Linked DNA regions of Haloactinospora alba. The protein of the gene in region 2 interacts with the protein of the main gene of each other region in a pairwise test. Links are inferred from orthologs where the notes say so. Each region holds a gene or a part of one and is shown on either strand. Other genes may lie near its edges.

Evidence for each region.
Region 1: the proteins of dnaE (region 2) and FHX37_RS02085 interact in binary tests that used the Escherichia coli proteins (3 or more experiments, as listed by UniProt). The link is inferred for Haloactinospora alba from one-to-one orthologs.
Region 3: the proteins of dnaE (region 2) and rplL interact in binary tests that used the Escherichia coli proteins (3 or more experiments, as listed by UniProt). The link is inferred for Haloactinospora alba from one-to-one orthologs.
Region 4: the proteins of dnaE (region 2) and FHX37_RS19040 interact in binary tests that used the Escherichia coli proteins (3 or more experiments, as listed by UniProt). The link is inferred for Haloactinospora alba from one-to-one orthologs.

What each region holds. Positions count from the first base shown.
Region 1 is NZ_VFQC01000001.1:445,122-449,807, forward strand. Bases 719-3,638 are described here. They hold FHX37_RS02085 (pyridoxal phosphate-dependent aminotransferase), read left to right. Parts: upstream 719-1,550; coding sequence 1,551-2,726; downstream 2,727-3,638. Other genes in these bases: FHX37_RS02080 (BlaI/MecI/CopY family transcriptional regulator), read left to right, coding at 1,091-1,480; FHX37_RS02090 (class I SAM-dependent methyltransferase), read left to right, coding at 2,767-3,393; FHX37_RS02095 (M16 family metallopeptidase), read left to right, coding at 3,515-3,638. Outside these bases: FHX37_RS02075 (multifunctional oxoglutarate decarboxylase/oxoglutarate dehydrogenase thiamine pyrophosphate-binding subunit/dihydrolipoyllysine-residue succinyltransferase subunit), read right to left, coding at 1-506; more of FHX37_RS02095, read left to right, coding at 3,639-4,686. UniProt on the Escherichia coli protein: Shows aminotransferase activity with methionine and histidine as substrates, and to a lesser extent also with phenylalanine.
Region 2 is NZ_VFQC01000001.1:2,793,279-2,799,201, forward strand. What follows is about bases 501-4,657. They hold dnaE (DNA polymerase III subunit alpha), read right to left. Parts: upstream 4,265-4,657; coding sequence 701-4,264; downstream 501-700. Other genes in these bases: FHX37_RS12535 (helix-turn-helix domain-containing protein), read right to left, coding at 501-646; FHX37_RS12545 (MerR family transcriptional regulator), read left to right, coding at 4,630-4,657. Outside these bases: more of FHX37_RS12535, read right to left, coding at 1-500; more of FHX37_RS12545, read left to right, coding at 4,658-5,391; FHX37_RS12550 (DUF2075 domain-containing protein), read left to right, coding at 5,753-5,923. UniProt on the Escherichia coli protein: DNA polymerase III is a complex, multichain enzyme responsible for most of the replicative synthesis in bacteria. This DNA polymerase also exhibits 3' to 5' exonuclease activity. The alpha chain is the DNA polymerase catalytic subunit.
Region 3 is NZ_VFQC01000001.1:3,318,372-3,322,823, reverse strand. Bases 1,767-4,452 are described here. They hold rplL (50S ribosomal protein L7/L12), read left to right. Parts: upstream 1,767-2,757; coding sequence 2,758-3,147; downstream 3,148-4,452. Other genes in these bases: rpoB (DNA-directed RNA polymerase subunit beta), read left to right, coding at 3,695-4,452; rplJ (50S ribosomal protein L10), read left to right, coding at 2,131-2,661. Outside these bases: rplA (50S ribosomal protein L1), read left to right, coding at 1-643; FHX37_RS14925 (hypothetical protein), read left to right, coding at 899-1,672. UniProt on the Escherichia coli protein: The binding site for several of the GTPase factors involved in protein synthesis (IF-2, EF-Tu, EF-G and RF3). Is thus essential for accurate translation.
Region 4 is NZ_VFQC01000002.1:302,967-307,648, reverse strand. Bases 958-3,873 are described here. They hold FHX37_RS19040 (DNA polymerase III subunit gamma and tau), read left to right. Parts: upstream 958-1,266; coding sequence 1,267-3,480; downstream 3,481-3,873. Other genes in these bases: FHX37_RS19035 (NUDIX hydrolase), read right to left, coding at 3,840-3,873. In the rest of the region: FHX37_RS19060 (nucleotidyltransferase domain-containing protein), read right to left, coding at 1-9; FHX37_RS19055 (TIGR03668 family PPOX class F420-dependent oxidoreductase), read right to left, coding at 327-752; more of FHX37_RS19035, read right to left, coding at 3,874-4,241; FHX37_RS19030 (methyltransferase domain-containing protein), read right to left, coding at 4,325-4,682. UniProt on the Escherichia coli protein: Part of the beta sliding clamp loading complex, which hydrolyzes ATP to load the beta clamp onto primed DNA to form the DNA replication pre-initiation complex.

The DNA.
Region 1 (4,686 bases), 2.3 Mb from region 2 along the record:
ATGAGGTGGGTGAAGGAGACCTTCCCGCCCCGGCCGCGCTTCAGGTGGTTGTTGATGACGATGCGGTTGTCGAAGAGCAGCTTCACCGGGACCGCGCGGACACTCGTCGCGGTCGGCAGTGACAGGCTGGCCTCCATGTTGGAGGCGGTCCGGGCGGGCGCGCCGCGCAGCCGCTCCTCGTGGACCTTCAGAGCCTCCTCGGTCTCCTCCTCAGCGGAGGAGGTGGAGCCGTCCGAGCCGGACGCCGGCTGTTTCTGGCTCTCGGACTGCTGGCTCGGTTTCGACTCGCCTTGTGACGTGGCTGTGGACGCGGGTGCGGAGCTAGCCGGGGACTTCCCGGTCGCGCCGTTGGGCTGGGTGGTCGTGCCGGACTTGTAGTCGGCGAAGAAATTCCACCATGCCTTATCAACCGAGTTCGGGTCGTTCAGATACTTTTGGTAAAGCTCCTCGACCAACCACTCATTAGGGCCGAAATCTGTCAAGGGGTGAGACGCCTCAGACGACACGGCGGAGATCGCCCTCTTCCGCAGCTCGCTTGTGAATGGATATTGACGAGATGGTCGCTGCGCGGGGCGGCTCCGGCTGCGACGGCTCTCTGCGGCCGTCCGGACGCACCCCGGCCAGCGCTCTCAATGCACAGGCTACTTGTCCGGGGGCGTCTATGGGGAGTCCGTGCCGCGATCCGACTGGGAGATACCTAACAGTCATTCACACGACGAAGGCCATGTCCGGAAAAAATCCCCTGTGACCTGCGGCGATTCCCTCCCGGATGTGACCGTTTCGCGACGGTGGCGCAACGGGAACGGGAACCGCGCGTGTCCTCGCGGCGTCCCAGTCCACAAGCGGCCGGGTAGGACGGTCGGTCCCGCCCAGCGGAAGCGGGGGCCCGCCGGACGGGACCGAACCCGGCCGCTCCGCCCCCGCCACGGAAACGGCGTCGTGCGCCGACCGAACGGACGGAATCCGCCCCCCGCGCACCCGTGAAACGCACGGCCAGAACCGCCACCAGGCACGGATCTGCGCGGGTGTGCGCATTTTCCAGCCACATCCTGGCACCCCCTCCTAATATGTCCGAACGGAGGTGGGGAGGGTGAAAGAGTTCGGTGAGCTCGAATCCGCGATCATGGACGCGCTCTGGAGGGCGGACAGCCCTCTCACCGTGCGCGAGGTGCGCGACACCATGGTCTACGGACGCAACGTCGCCTACACGACCGTCATGACGGTGACCAACATCCTGCACCACAAAGGGGTGCTGAACCGGGAGAAAGCCGGCCGGGCCTGGCTGTACTGGCCCTGTGAGTCCCGCGAGGAACACAACGCCCGGCTCATGAACGAGATCTTCCACTCCTGCGGCGACCCGGGAACGACCATGCTGCGGTTCGTGGAGAACATCAGCGACGAGGACGTGGTCCAACTCAACCGGGTCCTGCACGAGGTCCGGGCGCGGCGCACGCGCAATCCCCCCGAAGCGTCCCGCTGACGGCGGCACCGCCGCGCGTGACCGGACCCGCCACGCGACAGCGACACGGCGACAGCCTATGCTGCCTGCCGTGGAGGAACCGCTTGTCACCAGGATGCGCAGGTTCGGCGAGACGATCTTCGCCGAGATGAGCCAGCTGGCCGCCGACCACGGCGCCATCAACCTCGGGCAGGGCTTCCCGGACACCGACGGTCCGCGTTCCCTGCTGGACGGCGCCACCCGGCGGATCCAGGAGGGCGTCAACCAGTACCCGCCCGGCCCGGGGCGGAGCGAGCTCCGCGGCGCCGTGGCCGAGGAACGGCAGCGCCTGCACGGGCTCTCCTACGACCCCGACGGGGAGGTCTACGTCACCGTGGGCGCCACCGCCGGGATCGCCTCGGCGGTGCTCGGGCTGGTGGAACCCGGCGACGAGGTCGTGCTGCTCGAACCCATGTACGACTCCTACGCCGGTGCCATCGCACTGGCGGGCGCCACCCGGCGCCCCGTCGCGCTGCGCCCCGACCCCGCCGACGGGAACCGGTTCACGTTCGACCCGGATGAGCTGCGGGCCGCCGTCGGCCCCCGGACCCGGATGGTCATCGTCAACACCCCGCACAACCCCACCGGCACCGTGCTCACCCCGGCGGAGCTCGAGACCATCGCCGACGTGTGCCGCCGCAACGACCTCATCGCCCTCACCGACGAGGTCTACGAACACCTCACCTTCGACGGCGTGGCCCACACCCCGCTGGCCAGTCTCCCCGGCATGCGCGAGCGCACCCTCTCCCTCTCCTCCGCCGGGAAGACGTTCTCCGTCACCGCGTGGAAGACCGGGTGGGCCACCGGGCCGCGTCCCCTCATCCGCGCGATGCAGACCGTCAACCAGTTCCTCACGTTCACCGCGAACGGCGCCCTGCAGCTCGCGGTCGCCGACGCGCTGCGGGAGGAGACCGGGTGGGTGCGACAGCAGCGCGAGGCGCTGGAGAGCAAACGCGACCGGCTGTCCGAGGGGCTGCGCGCCGCCGGTTTCACGGTGCTGCGCCCGCACGGGACCTACTTCCTCATGGCCGACATCCGTCCGCTGGGCTACACGGACGGCATCGAGTTCGCCCGCGAGCTCCCCCGCAGCGCCGGCGTCGCCGCCGTCCCCGCGCAGGTCCTCTACGACAACCCCGACGAGGGGCGCCACCTGGTCCGTTTCGCGTTCTGCAAACGCGACGAGGTCCTGGACGCCGCCGTGGAACGGCTCGCCAACCACACCGGCTGACGGACCCGGCAACGGACCGGACCGGGAAGGAAAAACCCCAATGACCATGCCAGCCGACCTGGAACGCATCGCCGAGGCCGCGAAAGGGTTCATGCCTCCCGAGGAGGGGCGCGTCCTCCACGAGACCGCGCGGGACCACGCGGCGCTCGGCCCGGTACTGGAGATCGGCAGCTACTGCGGGAAGTCCACCGTTTACCTGGGGGCGGCCGCCCGCCGCACCGGCGGCACCGTCGTCACCGTGGACCACCACCGCGGTTCCGAGGAGCACCAGCGCGGCTGGGAGTACCACGACCCCGCCATGGCCGACCCGGAGACGGGCAGGCTCGACACGCTGGGCGAGTTCCGCGCCACCATCGCGGCGGCGGACCTGGAGGAGCACGTGGTGGCCGTGATCGGCCGATCCGCCGACGTCGCCCGGCTGTGGAACACCCCGCTGGGCATGGTGTTCATCGACGGCGGCCACACCGACGAGGCCGCCCGGGCCGACTACGACGGCTGGAGCCCCCACGTCGCACCCGGCGGTGCCCTGGCCATCCACGACGTGTTCCCCGACCCCGCCGACGGCGGGCGCCCGCCCTACACCATCTACCGGCGGGCACTGGACTCGGGAGCGTTCACCGAGACCCGCGCCGTCGGCTCGATGCGCGTCCTGCGACGCCTGCCGTGACGGCCGAGCGCGGCCCGGTACCGATTGCGGTAACCGTACACGTGAGCGCCTCCGACCACATAGGCTCAGACACCGGGAACGGCAACCGTACGACGGCCGAACATGAGGGGTGCATGAAGTGGTGACAACGAAAACGGCCAGCGGGAACGTGCGCCAGTTCACCCTGGACAACGGGCTCCGCCTGGTGACGGCACCGGCGGACACCGGCCAGGTGGCGGCGGTCAACCTCTGGTACGGGGTCGGTTCCCGTTACGAGGTGCCGGGCAGGACCGGGTTCGCCCACCTGTTCGAGCACCTGATGTTCCAGGGCAGCGGGAACGTCGCCAAGGGCGAGCACTTCGACGCGGTCGAACGGCTCGGTGGGGACATCAACGCCTCCACCTCCACCGACCGCACCAACTACTTCGAGACCGTGCCCGAACACGCCCTCGACCTCGCCCTGTGGCTGGAGGCCGACCGGCTGGCGACCCTGCGCCAGGGCGTCACCCAGGAGGTCCTGGACAACCAGCGCGACGTCGTCAAGAACGAGCGCCGGCAACGGTACGACAACGTCCCCTACGGCACCGCCCTGGAACGCATCCTGCGGCTGGGCTACCCCGAGGGCCACCCGTACCACCATCCCACCATCGGCTCCATGGCCGACCTCGACGCCGCCGACCTCGACTACGTCCTGTCGTTCCACGAGCGGCACTACGGGCCGGACAACCTCGTCCTCACCGTCGTCAGCAACCTCGACTCGGACGACGTGCGCAACCGGGTGGAGCGGTACTTCGGTTCCGTCCCCGCGCGCCGGGAGCCCGCACAGGCCCCCGACGCCTCCCTCTCCGGGCCCATCGGCGGGCCGGTCCGCGACAGCGTGACCGAGAACGTCCCCGCCCCGGCCGTGTTCCTCGGCTACCGCATCCCGCCCTACGGCGAGCGCGGGTTCGACATCGCGAACCTGGCGGCCGCGGTGCTGGGCCAGGGCCAGGGAAGCCGCCTCTACCGCCGCCTCGTGGTGGAGCGCGGCCTCGCCACGGACGACGGCGGCGCCGCCGGCGACGTGCTCCCGTTCCGCTACACGCCCAGCCTCCTGCTGATCAACATGATCGCCCGCGAGGGCGTCAGCGGCGACGAGCTGGAGACCGCCATTCTGGAGGAGGTCGCCGGCATGGTCGAGGGCGTCACCGAGGAGGAGCTGGAGCGCGCCCGCGCCGTGCTGGAACGGGACCACCTGCAGTCCCTGTCCCACCCCAGCGGCCTCGCCGACGCCATCGGCAGCTGCACCCAATTGTTCGGCGACCCCGAGCTCGC
Region 2 (5,923 bases):
GCAGGACGTGATCGGTGTCGTCGTCGGGACCCGGCACGTAGTACGGGCGTCCGTGCCACCCGAACGTGAGCGTGGCGGGCCCGTTCCACTCGCCGAGGTGCCCCGCCGCCGCGTCGAAGTCCTTGTCCGGCTCGAACCCGAGCTCGCGGGCGTAGGCGACGGACCCGAACACCAGCTCCTGGGCCAGCTCGACGGGGGCCTGTACCGGTTCGTCGCCGTAGGGGGCGTACATCCGCCGGACATAGGGCGGGATCTCGGCGATGTCCACCACGTCCGGCCCGTAGGCGTGTTTCACCCCCAGGCAGTACGGGTCCACCAGGTAGGTGCACACCGCGACGTTGCCCCACCGGCGTTCCCGGGTGACGATCACGGTCACCAGCTCGTCCGTGCCGGGGTCCCCCTCGGCCACCAGGGAGCTGTCCGGCCACTCCGGGTCACCGGTGACTCCCAGGCCGAGGCTCCAGCCCGGGCTGATCCAGCACCCGGCGACCGGGTTCTCCGTCGGCCGGGGTTGCTCCTCCGCGATCGCGCGCACCACGGGCGCCACCCGGGAGGGTGACACGCCGAGGGTCCGCGCGATCGCTTTCGGGGAGCGGCCCTGTTCGCGCAGCTCCCGGACGCGCTGCGTCAGCTCATCGTTGTCCATGCCCAGGAGCATACGGGCAACAGCGGGCGCTGGTGGACCGCAACCCGGTCGCGCTCAGTAGCTGACCGAGTCGGGGCCGAGCAGGGACTTCACCTCCCCGGCGAAGTCCGTTCCCACCTGCACGGGATAGTTGGGAACCTCGAACACGGTCGATTTCACCGGGTTGTCCACCCGGATCGTCAGCGGGGTCTCGCCCCGGTGGTTGGCCAGGGTCTGTTTCAGTTCGGCCACCAGCTCCGGGGTGAGGCGCTGTTCCTGGACGGTCAGCAGCATGGGGGGCGGGCCGTCGGTGAGGTGGCTGATGTCCAGGATCGTCATCTCGTTGGCCTGCAGCGAGTACTCACCCTCCCGCTCCTTCACCCGGCCTTTCACGGACACCGCCATGTCGGTGGCCAGGGACTCGGAGTAGAGCGTGTAGACGTCGGCGAAGAACAGCACGTCGATGGAGCCCCCCATGTCCTCGACGACGACCTTCGCCCACGGGTTACCGCTGTTCTTGCTCACCTTGCGCTCGACCGAGGACATCAGCCCGGCGATCTGCACCTCGCTGCGGTCCCGGTGCTCCCCGTTGGCGACGTCCAGGATCGTGGTGTCGCTGTTGCGCGTCAGGATCCGCTCGGCGCCGGAGAGCGGATGGCTGGAGACGTACAGTCCCAGCATCTCGCGCTCGAACGCCAGCTTGGTCTTGCGGTCCCACTCCCGCTCGTGCCAGGTGATGTCCAGACCGACGGGTCCGTCCCCGTCCCCCCCGGCGGCGCCGAACAGGTCGAACTGGCCGTGGGCCTCCTGCTTCTTGGAACTGAGCACGGCGTCGACCGCGGCCTCGTGGTGGTCGAACAGGTCCATACGGGCACCACCCAGCGAGTCGAACGCCCCCGCCTTGACCAGCGACTCGATGACCTTCTTGTTGCAGGCGGTGAGCTCGATCTTGTTGAGGAAGTCGGTGAAGCTGGTGAACTTGCCCTTCTCCTGGCGGGTTCTGAGGATCGACTCCACCACCTGGGCGCCGACGTTGCGCACCGCTTCCATCCCGAACCGGATGTCGGAACCCACCGGAGTGAACCGCAGACCGGACTCGTTGACGTCCGGAGGCAGCACGTTGATGCCCATCTTGCGGCACTCGGCCAGGTAGATCGCGGACTTGTCCTTGTCGCCGCTCACCGACGTCAGCAACGCGGCCATGTAGGACGCCGGGTGGTTGGCCTTCAGGTAGGCGGTCCAGTAGGACACGATGCCGTACCCGGCGGCGTGCGACTTGTTGAACGCGTACCCGGAGAAGGGAAGCATGACGTCCCACAGCGCCTGGATCGCCTCCTCGGAGAAGCCCTTCTCCTGCATACCGGAGAAGAACTTGCTCTCCTCCTTCTCCAGCGCCTCCTTCTTCTTCTTGCCCATAGCCCGGCGCATCAGGTCGGCGCCGCCCAGGGTGTAGCCGGCGAGCTGCTGGGCGATCGCCATGATCTGCTCCTGGTACACCAGCAGCTGGTAGGTCTCCCCCAGGATCGGTTCCAGAGCCTCTTCCAGCTCCGGGTGGATGGGCGTGTTCTCCTGGCGGTCGTTGGAGCGGTCGGCGTAGTCGTTGTGGGCGTTGGCCGCCATCGGGCCCGGCCGGTACAGGGACAGCACCGCGACGATGTCCTTGAACTCCTTGGGCCGCATGCGCTTCAGGAGTTGGCGCATCGCTCCCCCGTCGAGCTGGAACACGCCCAGCGTCTCGCCCCGGGAGAGCAGCTCGTAGGTGTTCGCGTCGTCCAGTGCCAGCGAACCCAGCTCGATCTCGATGCCCTCGTTGGCGGTGATGTTGTTCACCGCGTCGTCCATGACCGTGAGGTTGCGCAGACCGAGGAAGTCCATCTTCAGCAGGCCCATCTCCTCGCACTGCGGGAACGGGAACCCGGTGATGATGGCGCCGTCGGTGTCCCGCTTGTGCACCGGGATCACGTCGAGGAGGGGCTCGGCGGACAGGATCACCCCCGCCGCGTGCACCCCGGTTCCGCGGGTGAGGCCCTCCAGACCGCGGGCGGTGTCCATCACCGTGCGCACCTGGGGGTCCTTCTCGATCAGCGACCGCAGCTCGCTGGCCTCGCTGTAGCGCTCGTTGTTCTCGTCGTAGATCGCCGCGAGGTCGATCTCCTTGCCCTGGGCCGCCGGCGGGAACGCCTTGGTGATCTGCTCTCCCATGGAGAACGGCAGGCCGTGGATGCGGGTGGAGTCCTTGACCGCGGCCTTGGCCTTGATGAGACCGAAGGTGAGGATCTGGGCGACCTGGCCCTCACCGTAGCGGTCCGTGACGTAACGGATCATGTCACCGCGTTTGCGCTCGTCGAAGTCCAGGTCGATGTCGGGCATCGTGACGCGTTCCGGGTTGAGGAACCGCTCGAAGATCAACCCGTGTTTCAGCGGGTCGATGTCGGTGATGCCCAGCACGTAGGACACGAGCGAACCCGCCGCCGACCCGCGCCCGGGGCCCAGCGCGATCCTGTTGTCGCGGGCGTACTGGCAGATGTCGGCCACCACCAGGAAGTAGGCGGGCCAGCCCATCCCGTTGATGATCCCCAGCTCGTGCTCGACGCGCTCGCGCACGTCGTCGCCGGCGCCCTCGGGGTAGCGGTTCGGCAGTTTGTTCTCGACCTCCCGGCGCAGCCAGGTGGCCTGGCTCTCCCCCTCGGGGACCGAGTAGCGCGGCATGAGGTCGCGGTGGGAGAACACCTCGTCGTAGGCGCCGTCCTCCACCATCTCGGCGATGGCCAGCGTGTTCCTGCACCCCTGCTGCCACTCGTCGAAACTGTTGATCGAGCGCATCTCCTCGGCGCTCTTGATGTAGTAGCCCGAGCCGTTGAACTTGAACCGGTTGGGGTCGTCCAGGTTCTTGCCGACGCCGACCGCCAGCAGCGCGTCGTGGGTGTTGGCCTGGTCCTCGGTGACGTAGTGCGAGTCGTTCGTCACCACCGGCGGCAGGTCCAGTTCCTTGCCGACCTTCAGCAGACCGTCCCGGACCTGGCGCTCGATGTCGACCCCGTGGTCCATCAGCTCCAGCCACACCGCGTCCTTGCCGAAGATGTCACGCAGCTGGGAGGCGTACTCCAGGGCCTCGCGTTCCTGTCCCAACCGCAACCGGGTCTGCACCCCGCCGGAGGGGCAGCCGGTGGAGACCATGACGCCCTCGCTGTGTTGCGACATGAGCTCCAGGTCCATCCGGGGTTTCATGTAGTAGCCCTCGAGGGAGGCGAGGCTGCTCATCCGGAACAGGTTCCGCAGTCCGACGGCGTTGCGCGCCCACATGGTCAGGTGGAGGTAGCGGCCGCCGCCGGAGATGTCCTTGCCCGCCTCGGCGGCGCTCCCGTCCTCGTCGTTGGTGCGGATGCCCCACTTCACCGGCTTCTTGTGGAACCGGGACTCCGGGGCCACGTAGGCCTCGATGCCGATGATCGGTTTCACCCCGGCGGACTTGGCCTGTTCCCAGAACTCGTAGGCTCCGAACATGTTGCCGTGGTCCGTCATCGCCACCGCCGGCATACCCTGGTTCACCGCTTCGGCGAACAGCGGCTTCAACTTGGCGGCGCCGTCCAGCATCGAGAACTCGGTGTGCACATGCAGGTGAACGAAGGGATCGGACACAGTTCGGCTCGCATTCCATGTCTGTGCGGTTCGGTGGCCATTACTCTAACGCCGCACTACCCTTACGCGGTCCCCAACATCGCACTGTCCACAGGAACTCGTGTCCGCCCCCGCACAGGGGCGGTTCCGCCCCTGTGCGACACGCCTGACAGGGACTCCCCACCGTGGAGAGCGGCGTGTTCGGTGTGTTCCATCACCACCGTCTCTTCCGCGAAGAGGCGGCACGGCGATCACCGGGCCATCCGTCGGTACTCCATCGCAGCATCCGGCACGTAACACTTGAACCTGACGCCGCGTCAGCCCGCAGTATCGGTTCCACCGGGGCGACACGCCTCGGACGGAGCAACGGTGACGGGAAAACGGCCATGGCACAGGAGCAGTCCGCCCGGTTCCGGAAGATCGGGCGGTTAGCAGCCGAGACGGGTGTGACCGTGCGGACGCTGCACCACTACGACCATCTGGGGTTGGTCTGCCCGTCCGAGCGGACGACGGCCGGGCACCGCCTGTACGACACCGGTGACGTCCAACGGCTCTACCAGGTCCTGGCCCTGCGCCAGCTCGGGTTGCCACTGGAGTCCATCAGCGCCGTGCTGGAGGGAAAGCTCCCGCTCGGCGAGCTGCTTGAGCGCCACCGCGGCCACCTGGACCGGCAGCTGGCGGTGATCCGCAACCTGCGGGCCCAGTTGGACACGATGATCACACAGGTCAACGCCCCCGGCGGAGCCACCGTCACCGACTTCACGGAACTCATCCAGAAGGTGGTAACTGTGGACGAGACGATCAGGAGCTATTTCAGCGAGACCCAACTCGCCGAGCTGGCCCAACGCCGCGAGCGTGCCGGGGAGGAGGCCGTCGCCGAGGTCGAGGCCCGCTGGCCCCGGCTCCTCGCCCGGGTACAGGAGGCGATCGACGCGGGGACGGATCCCTCCGCCCCCGAGGCCCGGGAGATGGCCCGCGAGTGGCAGGAGCTACTGCACCGGTTCCACGGCGGCGACGACAACCTGCGGGACTCGCTGTACCGGATGCAGTCCGACAACGCCGAGGAGATCCGGCAACAGTACGGCGGCCCCACCCGGGCCCAGATGGACTTCATCGCGCGTGCCGGTGAGGCGGGGACGGGCGAGTAGGGGGTCGCCACCGTTCCGACACCACGGTCCTACGGACCACGCCGCTGACCGGGACGCGGGTCGGCGGCGGTGTTGGCCGAACCTCGCGTCGGACGGACGCGTCACACCGCCGACACCATCACCCCTGTTCCGGGGACGTGTTCGTCGGTTCCCCGGAACAGGGATTGGTACCAGTACAGCCTCCGCCCAGTGCCACTCGCGACGAACACCGCCCGCCGACCAGGGCCTGACCGCCTGAATCCCCTTCATGGCGGGAGGTTCGGTAGCCTGTCGGTGATCCTGATGCGGCCCGACGGGCTTCCACCCTTCCGGCGGATATGCCCCCACCCGCACGAACCTTTCGTGCTGCCTGGGGACATACGTGCCGGTTTTCCGCCGATCCGCCAAGAACCTTGCCTCCCACTCCCCCCTGGAGAGCGAGCTGGGGGAACAGATCCGTGAGTACCTCCTGCACAGCAAGGGATCGCCACCCAACGAAGCCGAGGTCCGCTCCTGGAACCGGAGCCTGCCCGTCCTGGGAGCGGACCTCGTG
Region 3 (4,452 bases), 520 kb from region 2 along the record:
GGCGGAAGCGGTACAGCTGGCCAAGCGCACCAGCCCCGCCAAGTTCGACGCGACCATCGAGGTCGCCCTGCGTCTGGGCGTCGACCCGCGCAAGGCCGACCAGATGGTGCGCGGCACCGTCAACCTCCCGCACGGCACCGGCAAGACCGCCCGGGTCCTGGTCTTCGCCACCGGGGACCGTGCCGAGCAGGCGCGTGCCGCCGGCGCTGACTACGTCGGCGACGACGAGCTCGTCGAGCAGGTCCAGGCCGGGTTCCTGGACTTCGACGCGGTTGTCGCCACTCCGGACCTCATGGGCAAGGTCGGGCGCCTCGGCCGGATCCTGGGCCCGCGCGGCATGATGCCGAACCCGAAGACCGGGACCGTCACCGCGGACGTCACCAAGGCCGTGAACGACATCAAGGGCGGAAAGATCGAGTTCCGTGTGGACCGGAACTCGAACCTGCACTTCGTCATCGGGAAGCTGTCGTTCGACGACCAGATGCTGGTCGAGAACTACGGCGCCGCCCTGGACGAGGTGCTGCGGATCAAGCCCTCCGCCTCGAAGGGCCGTTACCTCAAGCGGGCCTCGATGACCACCACCATGGGCCCGGGTATCCCGGTCGACCCGAGCATCACGCGTCCCAGCGTCGCCGCTGCCTGACGGCGACGGGTACGCGGCAGCGCGCCCCGGTCCGGTTCCCTCCGGGCCGGGGCGCTGTCATGCGCGGTGCTGCCGTGCGCGCTCTCCGGGGGCGGACAGTCCGGGCGCGGCTGGTCCCCGCGCTCGGGGCACACGCCCGTTCTCCGGTTCGGACGTCCGGCGGCGGGAACCGCGGCGCCGGACCCTGCGTCGTATGCCCCGGATAACCCGTTCCGGCCGGGTGCGGCTGGCGACGAAGTGGGGAGTTGTTTACCTATGTTGAGAAGGACCACCGGTATCGCTGCGGGTGCCGGAATCGCCGTGTTCGCTTCCGGCTGCGGGCTCGTCCCGGGCCTGGGACAGACTCCGGTCGAGATCGTGAGCAACATGGCCGAGCAGACGGCGGAGGTCGACAGCTACACCGCCACCATGTCGTTCTCCGAGGGCGGCGTCGGGGACATGGAGATGGAGTACACCGCCGAGCCCGAGCCGACGATCAAGATGCTGACGGAGTACCAGGGGACCGAGTCGACCATGCTGATGCGCGGCGACGAGATGCTCATGGAGGCCGGCTCGGGTATGGGGGAGATGGCCCCCTCCTCCGGTCCGGAGTGGCTGCGTGTCGGAGAGAGCGACGGACTGGGCTCGGAGATGGACCTGGAGGCGCAGAACCCGGCCGCCGAGGTGGAGATGATGCTCGCGGCCGAGGACGTCACCGAGGAGGGCTCCGAGACCGTCGAGGGGACGGAGACCACGAAGTACTCCGGCAGCTACACCGTCGAGGAGGCCCTCGCCGAGCTCGAGGAGGGGGACCTCAAGGACGCCAGCAAGCAGTACTACGAGGAGAACAACATCGACAGCATCGACTTCGAGGTGTGGATCGATGACGACGGCTTCCCCCGCAAGGTGAACAGCACGGACGGCTCGAGCTTCGACACGAGCATGACGTTCGACGAGTTCAACCAGGGCGTCGAGATCGACTACCCCAGCGAGGACGAGATCGGCTCGATGGAGGACATGATGGGGGGCCTGGAGACTCCGAGCTACTAGGTCCTGTTTTTCGGACGCTTGTCCTGCTGCGCGCCGCCCCAGGACACCGCCCGGCGGCGTTCCCGTCGGTCGGCGGAGGATCCGCTCCGCCTCCCTGACCGGCCTTGCCGGGCGGCACCGGAGACGCCGCTCGCGACGAACAGCGTCCGAAAACAGGACCCAGGGGTCCGGACCCCGCACCGGTGCCGACGGGGTGGCCGAGCGCCCGCGGCGTCTCGAGCACCCCGTTGCCCCGGGTAGGATGGTTACTACCGAAGACCGCCGGTCGTCACCCGACGGGTGACCCAAGGTCCCATGCGAATGGGCGGCCTGCGTAGGTGCGATGTGATGTGCGCTGACCCCGCTCCCAACGGGTCGCGCCCGCCCCGCGCGCCTGCGCCGGGGCTTTTTTTCTGCCTGCCGGGCTCGTTCGCGTGGCCCCTTGGGATCCGCCGGCGTTCACTGTTGGAAGGAGTCCCATGGCGAGGCCGGATAAGGCAGCCGCCGTCGCGGAGCTCAAGGACGAATTCCTGGGCTCGCAGGGCGCCGTGCTGACCGAATACCGGGGGCTCTCTGTGTCGCAGTTGGCTGAACTGCGTCGCAGCCTCGGCCAGACCGCGCGTTTTCGTATCGTCAAGAACACGCTGAGCAGGATCGCCGTCAAAGAGGCCGGTCTTGGTGAGCAAGTCCTTGACCTCTTCGAAGGCCCCTGCGCCATCGCCTTCGTCCGTGGGGACGTTGTCGAGGCCGCCAAGGGCCTGCGTGACTTCTCGAAGGCAAACCCGCGGCTGGTGATCAAGGGCGGTGTCATCGACGGTAAGGCGATGTCGCCCGAGGACGTCACCAAGATGGCCGATCTCGAGTCCCGCGAAGTTCTACTGGGGAAGCTGGCCGGCGCGTTCAAGGCCAAACAAGGCGAGACCGCCCGGCTGTTCCAGGCGCTACCGACCAAGACCGCACGTCTCGCTCAGGCGCTGCAGGACAAGCGGTCGGAGGCGGAAGCCGCCTAAGACACCGACGACCCTCGCCGGCGCGCCTGCGCCGGTATCCCGCTCGGCACGGCGTGGCCGCACGCGCGTGCTGTGACAGAAGGAGAGACCGCAACCATGGCGAAGCTCAGCAACGAAGAGCTGCTCAGCGCGTTCGAGGAGATGACCCTCCTTGAGCTGTCCGAGTTCGTGAAGCTGTTCGAGGAGAAGTTCGACGTCGAGGCCTCCGCCCCGGCGCCGGTGATGGCCGCCGCGCCCGCCGCTGGCGGCGGTGCCGCCGAGGAAGAGGAGGAGAAGGACGAGTTCGACGTCATCCTCTCCTCCGCCGGCGACAAGAAGATCCAGGTCATCAAGGAGGTCCGGGGCATCGCGGACCTCGGCCTGAAGGAGGCCAAGGAGCTGGTGGACAACGCTCCGAAGCCGCTGCTCGAGGGCGCCTCCAAGGAGAACGCCGAGAAGGCGAAGACCACGCTCGAGGGCGCTGGCGCCACCGTCGAGCTCAAGTAGCTCCGTCGGGGGTTCTCTACCGGGCGGCCGCCCCGCGGAGCGGCCGCCCGGTCGTGTTTCACGTGGACGCGCCCGCGCGTGAGGGCGGTGCCCGAACGGCGGTGCGTAGGGCGTTCGTCACACACCCGGCCCGGCTGGGAGTCGACTGGCATCGGAGCGGAATGGGTTGTTCTTCCCGGGGTAACAGGGCCTCACACTCCCGGTGTGCTGTGTTTCCTCTCACGGTTGCCCGGGGGCGCGATCGATGGGACCTGGGCTTGACGGATTCGCGTGTGGGGGCGATGCTGCAGGGTGTTGTGACGGGCTGTGGGAATGCGTGTTGGACAGCGGTGTAGTATTCGGCTACACTGCCCTTTTGCGCTGCCCTTTGACGATCCTTGTACCGGTTGCCGTGCGTTGTGCCTAGCTCGCAGAGGCTGGTGGTCACCGCACGTGCCCCAGTACTCCAGTTGAAATTCCACGTTGCCGGTAGGTCTCTTTTATAGATTCACGGGATCGTCCGGCGTGCGCGCGCATTAACCGCCACAAGCCTTCGGAAGGACCCCTGTTGGCAGCCTCGCGCAACGCCTCCGCTAACGCCCTTGGTCCGAACCGCGTTTCTTTCGCTCGCATTCCCGAACCACTCGAGGTTCCCGACCTCCTCGCCCTGCAGACCGAGTCGTTCGACTGGCTGCTGGGCAACGAGAAGTGGGGAGCCCGGGTAGAGACATCTCGCAACGCGGGTCGCAAGGACGTCCCGGAGCAGTCCGGCCTCGAAGAGATCTTCGAGGAGATCAGTCCCATCGAGGACTTCTCGGGCACGATGTCGCTCTCGTTCCGCGACCATCGGTTCGAGCCTCCCAAGTACTCCGAAGTGGAGTGCCGGGACAAGGACATGACGTACTCCGCGCCGATGTTTGTCACAGCGGAGTTCATCAACAACGACACTGGCGAGATCAAGAGCCAGACCGTGTTCATGGGCGACTTCCCGCTCATGACCTCGAAGGGCACCTTCATCATCAACGGCACCGAGCGTGTCGTCGTCTCGCAGCTGGTCCGTTCCCCGGGTGTCTACTTCGACCGTCAGGTCGACAAGAGCTCGGACAAGGACCTCTACGGCTGCAAGGTCATCCCGTCCCGCGGTGCCTGGCTCGAGTTCGAGATCGACAAACGCGATTTCGTCGGTGTCCGTATCGACCGCAAACGCAAGCAGGGTGTCACCGTACTGCTGAAGGCGCTGGGGTGGACCACGGACCAGATCCTGGAGCGCTTCGGCCAGTACGAGTCCATCCGCAACACCCTGGAGAAGGACCCCACCGCGGGCAC
Region 4 (4,682 bases), on a different replicon or contig from region 2:
ATCGTCCATAGGGGCACTCTGACTGGGGTGTGCCGTGCTGTCACCTGTTTTTCGTGGGGTTCGCGTTACGGGTCCTGGACCCTCCAACATCGAACGGCCCGACGGCTCATCGTTACCGAATTGCGCTGTGTGAGACCAATGCGCCGCCGCTCCCGGCCTGCCGACCGGCCCCGGCGCGGCCGAGCACCTCGGACCGGGACCGTGGCTGCCGAATGTCTCGGGTTGCTGGAGGTTCGGTCTCCGTGGCCGGGACAGTGCGCGTACGCTGCGCTCGTCCCAGCGATCGGCCCTACGCGTGCCGCCTCCTGGTCCGCGGCCCGCCGGCCCTAGCGGAACGACCAGCCCGACCAGTGCCGCACCTCGATCAGGACGACCGGCCCCTGCGGGGGCGTGTCCCGGTAGTGGCGGTAGCGTTCCCGCAGTTCGCGCACCGCGGCGTGCCACTCCTCGCCGTGGGTGACGATGCGCGCCGTGCCGTCGGCGCGCACCCACCAGAGCTGGTGCCAGTCCTCGGAGTACTCGTCGGCGAGGAGGCTCACCCTGGGATTGGCGGTGATGTTCGCCAGGCGTTTCAGGTTCCGGGTCCGTTTCGGCTTGTGGTCGACGGCGGTCGCGACCGTGTCCCGCTCCTGGCCCAGCACGGCGAACGTCACCGGTACGAGGTGCGGTTGGCCGTGCGCGTCGGCCGTCGCGAGGCGGGCGACACGGCTGCGGGCGAACCGTTCGCGGCAGTACTCCACGCTCCAGCGCATAACCGAACCTTGTCACGCGCGCGGACGCTGGCGGGTCGCGACACAACGAGGGCCCGGACCGCGCACCCGGTCCGGGCCCTCGTCTTGCCTGCATGAGGCGGCGGAGGATACGAGATTCGAACTCGTGAGGGGTTGCCCCCAACGCGATTTCCAATCGCGCGCCCTAGGCCGCTAGGCGAATCCTCCGCGGACCACGATACACGTTCTGGCCCAGTGGTTCGAACCGGGCGGAGAGTGAGGACGGGCACGGTCGGGGTTTTCCGCGTCGCTGTGTATCCCACGGTCTGTGCGTCCGATACAGTAGGGGCAGACCCCTCGTGCGGCGTCATCTTATGAACCTCCCCAGGGCCGGAAGGCAGCAAGGATAAATGAGCTCTGGCGGGTGCGCGGGGGGTCCTTTGCTTTTCCCCGGAGATCCATCCCTCTACCTCCCCGCCGGTGTGCACAGGTGCGAACTGTCCCCGGTACCGGGTTGAATGGGTGGGGTGACGCCTAAGGGAGCAGTGAGCGCGCCGTGAACATCGCGCTGTATCGTAAGTACCGGCCGGGAACGTTCGCCGAGGTTCGGGGGCAGGAGCACGTCACCGAACCGCTGCGCCAGGCCCTGCGCAACGGCCGGATCAACCACGCCTACATGTTCAGCGGCCCCCGCGGGTGCGGGAAGACGTCCAGTGCGCGGATTCTCGCCCGGTCGCTCAACTGCGAACACGGTCCGACACCCGATCCGTGCGGCGAGTGTGAGCCCTGCGCCGCGCTCGCCCCGGACGGTCCGGGCAGTATCGACGTGATCGAGATCGACGCCGCCTCGCACGGTGGTGTGGACGACGCCCGGGACCTGCGGGAGCGCGCGTTCTTCGCGCCGGTGAACTCCCGCTACAAGATCTATGTCGTCGACGAGGCGCACATGGTGACCCGGGAGGGCTTCAACGCGCTGCTGAAGCTCGTGGAGGAGCCGCCGCCGCACCTGAAGTTCGTGTTCGCCACCACCGAGCCGGACAAGGTCGTCACGACGATCCGGTCCCGGACGCACCACTACCCGTTCCGGCTCATCCCGCCGGCGACGCTGCGCGGGCTGATGGAGGAGATCCTCACCGAGGAGGGGGTGTCGTTCGACCCGGCCGCGCTGCCGCTGGTGGTACGCGCGGGTGCCGGCTCGGCGCGGGACTCCCTGTCCATCCTGGACCAGCTGCTCGCGGGATCCGACGAGAACGGCATCAGCCGCGAGGGCGCGGTGGCCCTGTTGGGCTACACCGACGCCACGCTGCTGAGCGAGATGGTGGACGCGCTGGGCGCGGGGGACGGAGCGGCCGCGTTCGGCCTGGTCGACCGGGTGATCGAGAGCGGGACCGACCCGCGCCGGTTCACGGCGGACCTGCTGGAGCGGGTGCGGGACCTGGTGGTGCTCGCCGCGGTGCCCGACGCGTTGGACAAGGGGCTGATCAACGTCACCCCGGACGCGGTGGAACCGATGAAGGAGCAGGCGTCCCGCATCGGCTCGGCTCAGCTCACCCGGGCGGCGGAGATCCTCAACACCGGTCTGACCGAGATGCGTGGTGCCACCTCCCCGCGGTTGCTGCTGGAACTGCTGTGCGCGCGCGTGCTGCTGCCGGGGGTGGACAGCAGCGGTGGCGGCGCCGTGCTGGCGCGTCTGGACCGCCTGGAGCAGCGGGTGGAGTCCGGCGGCGGAACGGCCCCGGCAGCATCCGCTCCGGCACCGTCGGCTCCGGCGCCGCCCGCCGCCGCTCCCCCCGCGCCGCCCGCTCCGGAGGCGCGTCCCGCTTCCGGGGAGGAGGCCCCGGAGAGCCCGCAGCCGCAGCGTCCGGAAACCGCTGACGCGGGGCGGACGCAACCGGAGTCCGCCCCGGCTCGGGAACCGTCCGCGCCCGGAGCCGGAGGCCGGCAGTCGGCTCCCGAGGCGCCCGCTCGGCCCCCGGCTCCCGCGGGGGCCGCCCCTGCCTCCGGTGATGCTTCCGGTGGGGGATCCGGTGGTGGTGGGGACAGCGCCGCTGTCCAGAACGCCTGGCCGCGCATCCTGGAGTCGGTGAAGCAGCGCCGCAAGGCGACCTGGATGATCCTCAACGGCTATGACGTGCAGATCCTCGGCGTTGAGGGGAGCACGCTCCAGTTGGGGTTCACGCGCCCCAACGACGCGAAGGGGTTCTCCAACAGCGGCAGCGACAAGGTGGTGGAGGCGGCGATCACCGAGGTGCTCGGTGTGAGTCTGCGCGTGAGCCCGGTCCCGGCGAACCGCACCTCCTCGACGCCGCAGCGCTCCGGCAACGGCGGTGCGGAACAGGCGCCGGCCCCGAGCCAGGACTCCCAGCCTCCTTCCCGGGAGCCGGCGGGATGGGAGGAGCCCGCGGCGGCTCCCGCTCCCAGCCAGCCCGCCGCCGCTGCCGCCTCCCAGCCGGCCGAGCCGGCACCGCCGGAGCCCGAACCGGCTGCCCCTGCGCCGCCGGAACCGGAACCGGAACCCGAACCGGACCTTTCCGAACCGGAACCTCCCGAGCCCGAGCCGCCGGAACCCGACCCGGGCCCGGAGCCGGAACCGGACGCGGAACCGCCGGCCCCGAAACCGCCGGCCCCGAAGCTGGCGGCTCCGGAGGCGCCCGCGTCAGGTCCGAGGAACGGCTCCGCCCCGGCGGTGCCGCCCGGTTCGGGGAGCCGGCTGATCGAGTCGGAACTCGGCGGGAAGGTCATCGACGAGATCGACCACACGGGGTCCTAGGCTCCGCGCTTCCGAAGGTGTTCCGAGCGGTGGGGGCGGCGGAGGCCCGGACCCGCGGCGCGCGGGTCGTCGAAATCCGTCGGGAAAAGTCGCGGCGGGATGTCGAGAACCCGCGCGCGGCTCCGTCCCCGGAGTGAACACGGCCGCGATGGGCCGTACCTCACCAAGGAGAACACGATGGCCAAGTACCTGCTGCTCAAGCACTACCGGGGCGCGCCGGTACCGGTCAACGACGTGCCGATGGACCAGTGGACACCGGAGGAGGTCTCGGCCCACATGCGGTTCATGCGGGACTTCGCGGCTCGGGTCGGCTTCGGGATACGGGTTCGGGAAGGGGCGGACGTCTCCCCGGACCGGCCTCAGGACAGCTCGCCCCGCGCCCTGAGGTCGTCGAGAACCAGACGGTCGACAGGGGGAGTGCTGTTCCGGTCGGCGTGGGTCAGCCACACGACGTCCGCGATCTCGTTGCTGGGGGTGAGGGTTCCCCGGTAGTCGCCGGTGTAGCAGCTCATACGCACCGTCACACCGTCCGGGTGGCCGTGTGCCTGGGCCTCGTAGGTGCCGAGGTGGACGGCGGTCTCCGGGAGCACGGAGACGGTGAGCTCCTCCCCGACCTCGCGCAGCAGGGTCTGGAGGTCGCTTTCCCCGTTCTCGCGTTTCCCACCGGGAATGTAGTACACGTCCTTCTCCCGGGACCGCGTGCCGAGAACGCGGCCGTTCTCCACATGCACCCACGCCACTGTGTCGATCACGGTCGGCATCGTCGTGTTCCCACGCTTCCTCGACGTTCGGTGGCCGGACGAGCGGAGCCTACCAGGACGCGGTGCGGGCGGGCCGCGGACGGTCAGTCGGGCAGTGTCCACGCCGGGCCGGTGGGGGAGTCGAGCCACACGCGGTGCGTGCCCTCGCGGGTGACGGTGAGCCCGTAGCGTTCCGGGGTAGGGCTGCCGAGGTCTCGCCACCGCTGGTGGGCGGCGGCGAGTTCGTCGTGGAGGCGGCGCGGCCCGCCCTGTTCCACCACCCACTGCCCGTCGCGCGGTAGGAGGCGCGCCCACGAGGGGCTGTCGGTGGCGGAGAGCCACACTCCCGTCCCGGTGCTGGCGGCACGCGGCCCCATCCGCCAGGAGGGCACCATGAACGTCAGCGGGAAGGCGCTGTCGAACGCGGTGAGCGGCGCGGTCGGGTCGGTGTCCGTGAGCCGG